2 regions of the Tumidithrix elongata BACA0141 genome follow, and region 1 is predicted to be linked to the other one. Evidence: riboswitches for the same ligand, from Rfam matches in the RefSeq annotation. Region 1 holds a riboswitch; the other holds the start of a gene.
What was found. A riboswitch is a leader RNA that binds a small molecule or an ion and turns the genes downstream of it on or off. The one in region 1 is predicted to bind cobalamin.

Region 1 (5,491 bases):
GGATTTGGATCGGGACAGCATTTGAGCGCAAGCGATCGCGAATTTGTCCGTAAACTTTGTAGAAGTTCGCACCAGTGCGATCCATCTTATTGACAAATACAATACGTGGCACTTTATAGCGATCGGCTTGACGCCAAACAGTTTCTGACTGGGGCTGAACGCCACCAACAGAGCAGAATACTGCGATTACACCATCCAAAACGCGCATGGAACGTTCGACTTCAATCGTGAAGTCAACGTGACCGGGCGTATCAATAATGTTGATTTTATGATCCTTCCAGCTTGTGGTGATCGCAGCTGCTGTGATGGTGATGCCGCGTTCGCGTTCTTGCTCCATCCAATCAGTTACTGCGGTGCCTTCATGGACTTCACCCATTTTATGTACAACACCGGAGTAAAACAAAATACGCTCTGTAGTAGTGGTTTTTCCAGCATCAATATGAGCTGCAATCCCAATGTTGCGTACTTTATCTAGAGCAATGGTTCGTGCCACGACGGTTTCCTCGTATTTGTCAGGAATTGAAAATTTGTATTAAGAATAATATAGCAACTTAACGGAGCGCAAAGATATAAATCTTTACTAGGTAAGTGCTACAGAGTGAATTAATAGCGATAGTGAGCAAAGGCTTTATTTGCTTCAGCCATACGGTGGGTTTCTTCACGCTTGCGAATGGTTGCACCCGTTTCGTTGGCAGCATCCATTAGCTCGTTGGCTAACTTGCTTGCCATGCTCCGACCGGGACGAGAGCGAGAATATTGCACTAGCCAACGCAGGGCAAGGGCAACACCGCGATCGCTGCGAACTTCCATGGGCACTTGATATGTTGCACCACCAACCCGTCTTGCCTTGACTTCCACGAGGGGAGTGGCATTGCGAATAGCGCGATCGAAGACCTCAATCGGAACGCTACCAGTCCGTTCCGCAACAGTATCCAGTGCCTCATAAACGATATGGGTAGCAACAGATAGCTTGCCACGGGTCATAATGCGCCTAATCAGCATATTAACTAAGCGACTGTTATAGACAGAATCAGGTGGGGTGACGCGCTTGGCGACTTTAGTACGACGAGACATTTTACTGAGTGATGAGGTTTAAGTTTGTTGTAATTGAAAAGCTTTCACTTTGAGAATATTCGCCACTTGTCATTTGCTTTAACGTATCGACGATGAGCGAATGATAAGCCTTGAATGGACTATCTCTTCTTTCCGGCGGGTGCAGCGGCCTGACCGGGCTTAGGTCGCTTAGCACCATATTTAGAACGTCCTTGCTTGCGATCTTTGACACCCGCTGTATCTAGTGTGCCGCGAATGATGTGGTAGCGCACACCGGGTAAATCTTTGACACGACCGCCGCGAATCATCACAACAGAGTGCTCTTGCAAATTATGCCCAATACCAGGAATGTATGCTGTTACTTCAAAACCAGAAGTTAGGCGGACTCTTGCTACTTTTCTCAGGGCAGAGTTGGGCTTTTTGGGGGTGGTGGTGTACACACGCGTACAAACGCCTCTGCGCTGGGGACAGCTCTTGAGGGCAGGAGACTTGGTTTTCTGGTTAGTATTCTGGCGCTCACTACGAATGAGCTGCTGGATAGTGGGCATAAAAGTTTATTGTGCTTGCGGTTTTATAGTGTAAATCAACAGCACATCATCTTAACAAAATATGCTAAATTAAGTCAATTTTTTAACAGCAAATTTTCTTGAGTTAAGTTTTTATTGGGGTGCTGTATCTGTGGTTAAGCTTGAATATTGCAGGATGGGTTTAGGGACTTTGGTAGTTGACAATGCGAGCAAAGCCTGTGGCATCAAGGCTTGCGCCACCCACTAACACACCATCAATTTCAGGTTGTGCCATGATTTCGTCAATATTCTCAGGTTTTACTGAACCACCATACTGAATTGTGACATCAGGATTGCTCAGTTTGCTGCGAATTAAACGAATCACGCGATTGGCTTCGGCAGTTTCACAGGTGTCTCCTGTACCGATCGCCCAGATTGGCTCATAGGCAATAATCAAATTTTGCTGATCGACTTCTTTCAGTCCATATTCTAACTGAGAAAAGATCCATGCTTCGGTTTCATTGGCATCACGTTGTTGCTTGCTTTCTCCCACACATAAGATGGGAGTGATACCGTGCTTTTGAGCGGCTTTTAACCTTTTGTTTACCGTTTCGTCGGTTTCACCAAAAAACTGTCGTCGCTCACTATGACCAACGATCGCAAACTTGATCCCCAATTCAACCAGCATGGGGGCGGCAATTTCACCGGTGAATGCGCCACAATCGGTCCAATGCAGGTTCTGGGCGCCGATATGGATGCTAGGTGATGTGACCGAACTTGCGACTACTTGCGAAATCGCTAGATCGGTAAATGGGACACAAATAAGGATTTGCTGGTTGGTTACGCTTGCGGCTTTTGCTGTAGCGTTAAGCTGTGCTGGGAATTCAGCAAAAAAGGCTTTTGCTTCAGACTGGGTTTTGTACATTTTCCAGTTGCCAGCAATGACGATCTTACGCAATGCTTGATTACCCCTGAATGTAAAAATTTAAAACGGTTAAGTAACTTTCTAGTTTACCGAAAAAGTGTATTTAACTCTCAGGAATTGGGTTAACCATGTCAAAACAACCATTAACCCAATTTTTTAAGAAGATTTCCAAGGTTAAGAATTTAAAACTTGAACAGGCTATGCCCCTATCTCACGTAAGAAGTGATTAGGGAGAAACTGAAAACTGCCCGTAAAACAACCTAGGCGATCGCTCATTCATATTTTATCAATGTCTTGCAAGGGATGAATTGAGTTACACTCAAAATCGTGTTTCTACAAAGCTTGTGCAAGATAAGTGAATAATTTTTAAGTTGATGGATAAGTTTAAAGACAAGATTCAGTTATATTTTGAGCAAATTGCGCCTGATTTAGATCGGTGGAGCGATCGCAACCGTTATTACTATAGAGATATCCAAAAGTTACACCAATACTTGGTTCCCAAGGGCAGTAAAGTCCTAGAAGTTGGCTGTGGTACGGGAAGTCTACTTGCTGCGGTAAAGCCAAGCTTAGGTGTAGGTATTGACTTTTCCCCATCTGCTATTGAGATCGCCAAAGATAAGTCTCAAACCAGCCATCAGGAATCTCAGACTTCTGGCTTAAGTTTTTACTGTCTTGATGCCGAAACTCTCACACCAGAAGATTTAAACTCAGAGAAATTTGATTTTATTCTGCTAGCAGGGGTTCTGGGTTATCTCAACGATATTCAGTCAGTACTCGATCGCCTCCAAGCCTTTTGCCATCCGCGCACGCGGATCGTTCTTGTCTTCCATAATTATCAATGGGAGGGTCTTCTACATTTTGCCGAACTGATCGGACAACGACGTCCGCAACCTCCACAAAATTGGCTTTCCCAACATGATGTACTGAACTTACTGATGGTTACTGGTTATAGTACGGTTAAGATTGGGAAGCGATTCCTTTTCCCAAAGTGGATTCCGTTGCTTGCGAACTTTATCAACCGTTATATTTGCCAACTGCCAATCATTGATAATCTCAACCTCACGAACTATATTATTGCCCGCCCTTCAATTTCCAGCGCTACCGAGGCGATCGCTAACTACTCAGTAACCGTGGTGATCCCAGCGCGAAATGAAGCAGGAAATATTCAAGCTGCTGTAGATCGCATGCCTGCATTGGGCAAACATACAGAAATTATTTTTGTGGAAGGTCACTCGCAAGATAATACTTGGGAAGAGATTCAACGAGTTGTTGTTGAAACGCAAAGAGTGGAAGAAGAGAATGGTTCCGGACAGTTCTCCTTTAAAATCATGCAGCAAAAAGGCAAGGGGAAAGCCGATGCTGTGAGATTGGGATTTGCCGAGGCAACGGGCGACATTCTGATGATTCTCGATGCCGACTTAACTGTTCAGCCCGAAGACTTACCTCAATTTGTTCAAGTTATCGCACTGGGTAGAGGCGAATTTATTAATGGTTCTCGACTAGTTTACCCTCGATCTGGAAAGGCGATGCCTTGGTTGAATACGTTGGCGAATAAATTCTTTGCTAGGGCATTCTCATATTTACTTGGACAATCGCTCAAAGACACCCTATGTGGAACAAAGGTGTTATGGCGCTCTGACTACGAACGCATCGTCGCCAATCGCAGCTATTTTGGGGACTTCGATCCATTTGGGGACTTTGATTTGCTGTTTGGGGCGGCAAAGCTAGGTCTACATATTGTGGAAGTGCCTGTAAGGTATCAGCCTCGCACCTATGGACAATCTAATATTGCCCACTTTAAAGAAGGCTTGGTGCTTTTACGCATGTGCTTATATGCCGCTCAAAAAATTAAGTTCATCTAACTACCCGATGAATTTCTGGTTTTCTTGCTGTGAAGGCTGAAAAATTACAATATGACCCAAGATTTCGTTAAGAAAAGTGCCGATCGCAGGCTTTTGGTAGTCAGCTTGTGATAGGTTTCAAAGACTGGGGGACGGGAAAGTTTGGTGTGATTCCGACGCTGTGCCGCAACTGTAAAAGCCAGAATGCCGATCCTCTAAGTGTTTGATGCTTAATGTTTGAATCTTAGTTCCCTGCGTCGCACAGGGAGGAGATAGTTCGTTGTCACATTCTAAACAAATACCCGAATTGCAGATTGATATAAACGCGAAATTACCAATCTGCCCAGGCTTATTTTATGGTTCCGTTGCCAAAGATGGCGTTTTGATGCGTATGCGGGTTGTGGGAGGAATTCTCGACCAGCCGCAGTGTGAAGCGATCGCCGACCTGACCGAGCGCTATGGGGATGGTTATGTCCAAGTGACCAATCGCGCCAATCTCCAAATTCGAGGGGTTCAGACAGCGATCGCCCCAGAAAGCTTTCGCCACTTACAAACCTTGGGTTTAGCGCCTCGCGAGATCGGCATCGATCCGATTCGCAATATGATGATAAGTCCTACGGCAGGGATCGATCCCCAGAGTCTGCTTGATGTTCGTCCTTTGGTAAAGGCTTGGGATGACTATTTGCAAACCCACCTCGAACTAGTCAACCTATCCCCTAAGTTTAGTGTTTGCTTTGATGGCGGGGAATCCGTTTCAGTCCGACATCTTCGCAATGATATTACCTTCGTCGCCGAGCAAAAAGCCGAGCAAATAAATAATCAGGAATTGGGCGATGCTTCAGGGATTTTGTTTCGGCTACATTTGAATGTAGAAGCCGATCGCACAGGCATGACAAACGTTGCGATCCCGCCAGAGCGAACGGTGTCTCTGTTAGCCGCCCTCGCTCAAGTGTATCTGGACTATATCGATCTGAAACGTGAAGCCTATCCCAGCAATCGTAAGCCCCGTCTGCGCCATCTTTTATCCGATTGGGGCGTAGAGCATTATTTGGAACGGGTGCAACAACTTCTATCTTTTCCTCTAACAAGGAGTGAAGCTTCCCCAGAGGCGATCGCTGACGAATCCTTTGACAAACCCTTCGCGCATCTTGGTAGTCACGCCCAAT
Region 2 (5,491 bases), on a different contig from region 1:
TAACGTTTTTTACAACATTGGGATTGCCTACGATGCTAAAGGCGACACCGATCAAGCCATTCTTTCCTACAGGCGGGCGATCGAGCAAGACAATAAAAATGCTGATGTGTACGCGGCGCTAGGCACTGCCTTGCTAAAAAAAGAAAAAGCGCCTGAAGCGGTTGAGATGTTTCGTCGCAGTATTGAGTTAAATCCTAAAGTTGCAGCCAACTATAATGGGTTGGGTTTAGCCTTGCGCCGTCAAGGCGATCTAAGTGGGGCGATCGCTGCCTACGAGCAGGCGATTAATCTCAGCCCTAGATATGCCGCTGCCTACAATAATCTCGGGCGTGCCTTATCCGACCAAAATAAACCAGTGGATGCGATCGCCGCGTTTCGGAAAGCGATCGAGTCCGATCCCAGAAATAACGTTGCCTACAGTAATCTAGGGAATCTACTCCGCACCCAAGGAGACAGTGCTGGCGCTGTTGAGGCTTTTACCCGTGCGATCGTCTATGGCAAAGAGGAATTATGGGTTGATTACACGAGTCTTGGTTTAGCCCTTGCCGATCAAGGCAAAATGCGAGAATCGCTAGACGCATACAATAAGGCAATTTCTCTTAACCCCAGTTACGCTAGGGCTCATTTTGGTTTAGGGGCTTTATACACGATGCAAGGCGATATTAGTAGCGCAATTCGCTCTTATCAAGAGGCATTGAGGCTCTACGAAGCTGACAATAATACGGAGTGGGTAAAGCGTACCCGACAGGCTTTACAGGCCTTGCAGGGCATCACCTAAAGCAATAGATTCATCTCAAACTAAGAAAGACAGTTGTAGTAACAATTCATGAATTGTTACTACAACTGTCTTTCCAGACTCTCTGACATTTTCAAGGTTACTGGGGATCTAACTGCATTTTAGGCAGTTAGATGAATTGATTAGATTTTGGGAATTGGAAATAGAACGGCAACAACTTGGGAAGCAAAGAAAGCTAGCCCAATACCAGAAATCACTAGACCCGCAGAACGCAACTGTATGGAAGATTGCTGCTCTGCTTTTTGCCTGAGGATGGTTGCCCTACCAATCCAAAATGCAAGGAGTGACACCACCAGTTGCACAACTGTAAATCCAATCAGATAGGCAATTAGAGGGGTAGTTTCTGCGCCAAAAATGGATTCACCATAGGCATAACCATGAAATATGCCTGCAAGCGCTGAAAGCCCTGCAACGACAAAAGTATTAAATCTATCCTTCTCAACCAGCAAAATACCGAATAACAAGATCGAGCCAGAAACAAATAGCTCAACTCCTGGGAGATTTATACTGGCTAGATGTGCCCCTGTGCCAAGCATCGCAGATAATACAAACGAAATTGGAATCATCAGTCCCTGCCGCTTGATCGCAGCAAGCAAACCAACTGCCACAATAAATGCAAAATGGTCGGGTCCAATCAAGGGGTGCGCTATACCAGACATAAAACCTTCAAAGAAGTTAGATGCCATTTTTCCACCCATGGCATGGTGTGCAAAAGCTGGTGTGGCTGACAGCAATAAAACACTAAACAATGCAGATAAACCGACTGCCTTATAGACAACTTTATTAAAAGGAAGAAGCCGAGAATTCTTAAATTTATTCATTTTCTGTGCCTCGCAGATATAGAAATGAGCAAGATCATCGGCGGGCATCCTGACTCAGAGATTTTTGCGACCTCATTACAGTTGCGGGACAGTGTTGGACTTACACCAAGCTTTCCCCGTTAACTCTGACGGTCAAATTCCGACAGAACCGACTTTATAGCTTAATAAAGATATCACCGTTTGAAAGTACCCAATCCTGCCTACGCAATTCTTAATTATGGCAACTGTGACAGCTAAATACTTTTTCTCACAAACAAGGCTCGGAAATAATTTGCAAGCTAATGTTCGGCTAGCTCATAGGCAGCGACAATTTTTTGTACGAGCGGATGGCGCACGACATCAGACTTGGTAAAGTGACTAAAAGCAATGCCTTCAACCCCTTCCAAGATTTTTTGCGCCATTTTTAGCCCAGATTTTTGGTGATGGGGTAAGTCAATTTGGGTGACATCCCCTGTTACCACCATGCGAGAGTTAAATCCCAGCCGCGTCAGCACCATTTTCATTTGGGAGATCGTGGTGTTTTGGGCCTCATCCACGATGATGAAGGCATTGTTTAACGTGCGACCTCGCATATAGGCAAGTGGGGCAACTTCAATCACGCCACGCTCGATCAAGCTGGGGATTTTTTCTGGATCCATTAACTCGTATAAAGCGTCATAGAGAGGGCGCAAGTAAGGATCTACTTTTTGTTGCAGATCGCCGGGTAAAAAGCCTAGCTTTTCGCCTGCCTCTACGGCAGGGCGAGTTAAGATCAGACGCTCAAACTCCTGATTTTGCAATGCCTTGACGGCTGCCACCGCCGCCAGAAAGGTTTTACCAGTTCCCGCCGGTCCAATCCCAAAGATCAGATCGTGGTTTTCCATGTCCCGCACGTATTGCTGCTGCTTGAGCGTACGTGGCTGAATCTGTCCACCTCGATGGTTCTTGGTAATCGCTGGGCGATCGCTCCATGATTCCGCCCGTTGTTCTTCCACAGCTTGTTTGGCTGCCAAAATATCGACCGAAGCGATCGCTCGATCTTGCGACCAGAGTTGCTTGAGGGCGCGAATAATCTGCAAACAGAGAGAAATCTCTGGTTCAGTGCCCTCGATCAGTAAATCTTGACCGCGCAGAACCAATTTCGTGCCTGTCTCAAGGGCAATTAATTTAAGGTTTTCGCCCCTAGTCCCTGCCAAACGTATGGCACTACTGGGACTAGGCAGACTGAAAGTTTGGGATTCACCCATGGGGTTATAAATTACTTGCTAGTAACGAGGTTTTCTAACCCGCTAATGACGCGAGCAGAAAGAATTTTGTCTCCTAGCTTTAGTTTACGCAAAACTTCTTCACCTGTGGTGACATATCCAAAAGCCGTGTAGTTGCCGTCGATCAAATTTAAACCCGCAGGGGTGAGATCGGACTCAAACAAATACAGAAAGAATTGTGAGGAACCACCATTGGGATCGCTCCCAGGGTGAGCCATTGCCACAGTACCATAGGCAGAAAACGGTAGTACGGGTAACGTGCCAACCAGTCCGAGTTCATCAAAGGTATGCTCGTAGACTGGATCTTTTTTATTCACAACGCGAATTTCTAAGGGCACAGTGCGGACTTTACCTGTGGCGGGATCCACAAAGCCATCTGCCTCACCCGCAGGATCGCCAGCTTGCAGGAAGAAGTTGTCATCCGCCCGATTAAAGGTCAAACCGTTGTAAAAGCCCCGTTGAACCAAATCGACAAACTGACCTGCATTGACGGGGGCACTAAAGCCATCCAAGGTCATCGTGAAACTTCCTTTTTCCGTTTCCATTTCGACGATCGCTCTGCCCTTAAGTTGGGGCAATCCTGCATATTTTGCGGGAACTTCAAAGGGAAATGCTTGAACCATTTGGCTCTCAACCGTTCCTACATATTCCAGTGCTTTTTCGCTCAGGGGTTTGATGTTGTTTCTGTCTTTGGTGGCGATCGCTTCTTGGAGGGAAATAACTACGTTGTTGAGGCTGGTGAGGTTTTCTTCTGCTGATTGTTTTGCCGTTGGGATGACACTTGCCAAAATCTGCTCGCGTTTTTGCGACACATTGGACAGGATGCTATCGATATCTTTGCTTAGACCTTTCCAGCGTTTGAGATTGGCTTGGCGGGGCATGCCTTCTAATTTAAGCTGAATCTCCCGCACGATCAGATTGTCAACGGGTAAAGCATTTCGTAGCAAAACTCTTGCGTCCTTGATCGCGCTTTTATTGGGTAAAGCCGCAAAACTAGGCTGAGGATAAACCACACACCCAATTGCTATCAAAAATGTCATTGCGATCGCAACTGCGGTCAGCGACCAATTTGCCAAGAATTTATTTCTAACCATGAGACCTAGATGAATGAACTAGCCATCTAAAATGCTAGGACATTTGGGAACCAGAGAAAAAAATAAAATGATTCGTTATCGCAATCCTCAATGAGTTGTAATAATTTGTAGCGCAGGCATCTTGCCCGCATGGGTTAGATGTACTACGTTCGCAAACAAAAAGGATCGCTATAGAAAAAATTAACTGGGACGCACAAACCAGAGGCTTCTTTTGCCGTCGTGACTAATACAGTCAACGATTAGATCTTTGACTTTAAGCGGCAACCGCGATTCTTTTCTGGCACGACGCAGCATGCTGGACGAGCATTCTAAAATTTTAGCGACCTCCGTGGTACTCCAGAGACGAGTAAACACGTCATCAGGCAGATTAGACATATTCTTGGCAATCTCTGACCAAGACTGTACGTAAATATCTGTCGCGTCTTCGTGCTCGATGGTCACCGCTGGTTCACTTGGTTCACCTATCCCTTCAGGGACGACAGGATCGGCGTCTAATGTACCGTAAATATCAGTATCGACATAAAGTTGTAAATTAAGGATGTCTTCCCAGCTTTTTAAAAAATCTGAGCTGGCAGGATCCTCTATATCCTCTGGCTCGACTAACACATGATAGTTAGGCTTGCGAGGAGGGTTGGGCGGAAAATCTATAACAGAAAAATCTTCGCTATGTTTTGGCTCAGTCTTTAATTGCAGAATGAGATCTGAAAGTGCTTTAACAACACTTTCTTTGCGTCCATTTTTATAAAGAGCAAAAAGCTCGCGTACCAGCGGGATAAGCTCTTCTGGTACTGAAAGTATGGCACTATCTAGGTGATCGCTGGGCTGGTGAGTATCTACCACGGGGCTTGTTACTAGACATTTTTAAGGGAAATTACTATTGACAAGCAAGCAAGACATAAAAAACAACAATCAAGTAAATATGCAATGCCTAACGGATAATTCTTAAAGTATAGCGTTAGGTTAAACGTTAAATTGAATTGCGATCGCATTGGCTCAGATATTCACCTAGAATACCCACCCTCTATGCCTTTATCAACATTTCCGATCATTTACTCAGATCAGTTTTTAGAACATCAAACTGGGGTTTATCATCCTGAAAATTCGGGGCGATTAACCGCAATTATCGAGGCTTTAAAAACTTCTGAGTTGTCAAATCGTTTGACATGGAAACAGCCTACGCCGATTCAACAACGCGATCGCCTGCGGCAAGAGATAGAGCGCTTTCATACACCCGCATATATCGATGCCGTGCAGGCAATATCCGAACGGGGTGGTGGTCATATTGATGGGGATACGATCGCGTCGAGCCGCACCTATGAGGTGGCATTATTGGCAGTGAGCGCATGGTTAGATGGGGTCGATCTCGTCTTAGCCTCAAACGAACCCGCTTTTGTCGTAGCCCGCCCACCAGGGCATCACGCCCGCGCTCACACGGGAATGGGGTTTTGTATTTTCTCGAATGCCGCGATCGCGGCACTCTATGCCCTCGATTTTCCGAATATTCAACGAGTGGCGATTTTAGATTGGGATGTGCAT

Region 2: it holds a riboswitch for cobalamin, as region 1 does, so the genes downstream of both, V2H45_RS22720 (HupE/UreJ family protein) here and cobG (precorrin-3B synthase) in region 1, are expected to answer to the same signal.

The regions. Positions count from the first base shown of each region.
Region 1 is NZ_JAZBJZ010000019.1:47,718-53,208, forward strand. It holds gene fusA (elongation factor G) at 1-493, opposite strand, end outside; gene rpsG (30S ribosomal protein S7) at 604-1,074, opposite strand; gene rpsL (30S ribosomal protein S12) at 1,194-1,601, opposite strand; gene tpiA (triose-phosphate isomerase) at 1,762-2,517, opposite strand; gene V2H45_RS06945 (glycosyltransferase) at 2,859-4,346, shown strand; adenosylcobalamin-variant (AdoCbl-variant) riboswitch at 4,472-4,543, shown strand; gene cobG (precorrin-3B synthase) at 4,606-5,491, shown strand, end outside.
Region 2 is NZ_JAZBJZ010000141.1:4,160-9,650, reverse strand. It holds gene V2H45_RS22725 (tetratricopeptide repeat protein) at 1-778, shown strand, start outside; gene V2H45_RS22720 (HupE/UreJ family protein) at 919-1,665, opposite strand; cobalamin riboswitch at 1,640-1,785, opposite strand; gene V2H45_RS22715 (PhoH family protein) at 1,896-2,843, opposite strand; gene V2H45_RS22710 (peptidylprolyl isomerase) at 2,855-3,955, opposite strand; gene V2H45_RS22705 (hypothetical protein) at 4,136-4,795, opposite strand; gene V2H45_RS22700 (histone deacetylase family protein) at 4,979-5,491, shown strand, end outside.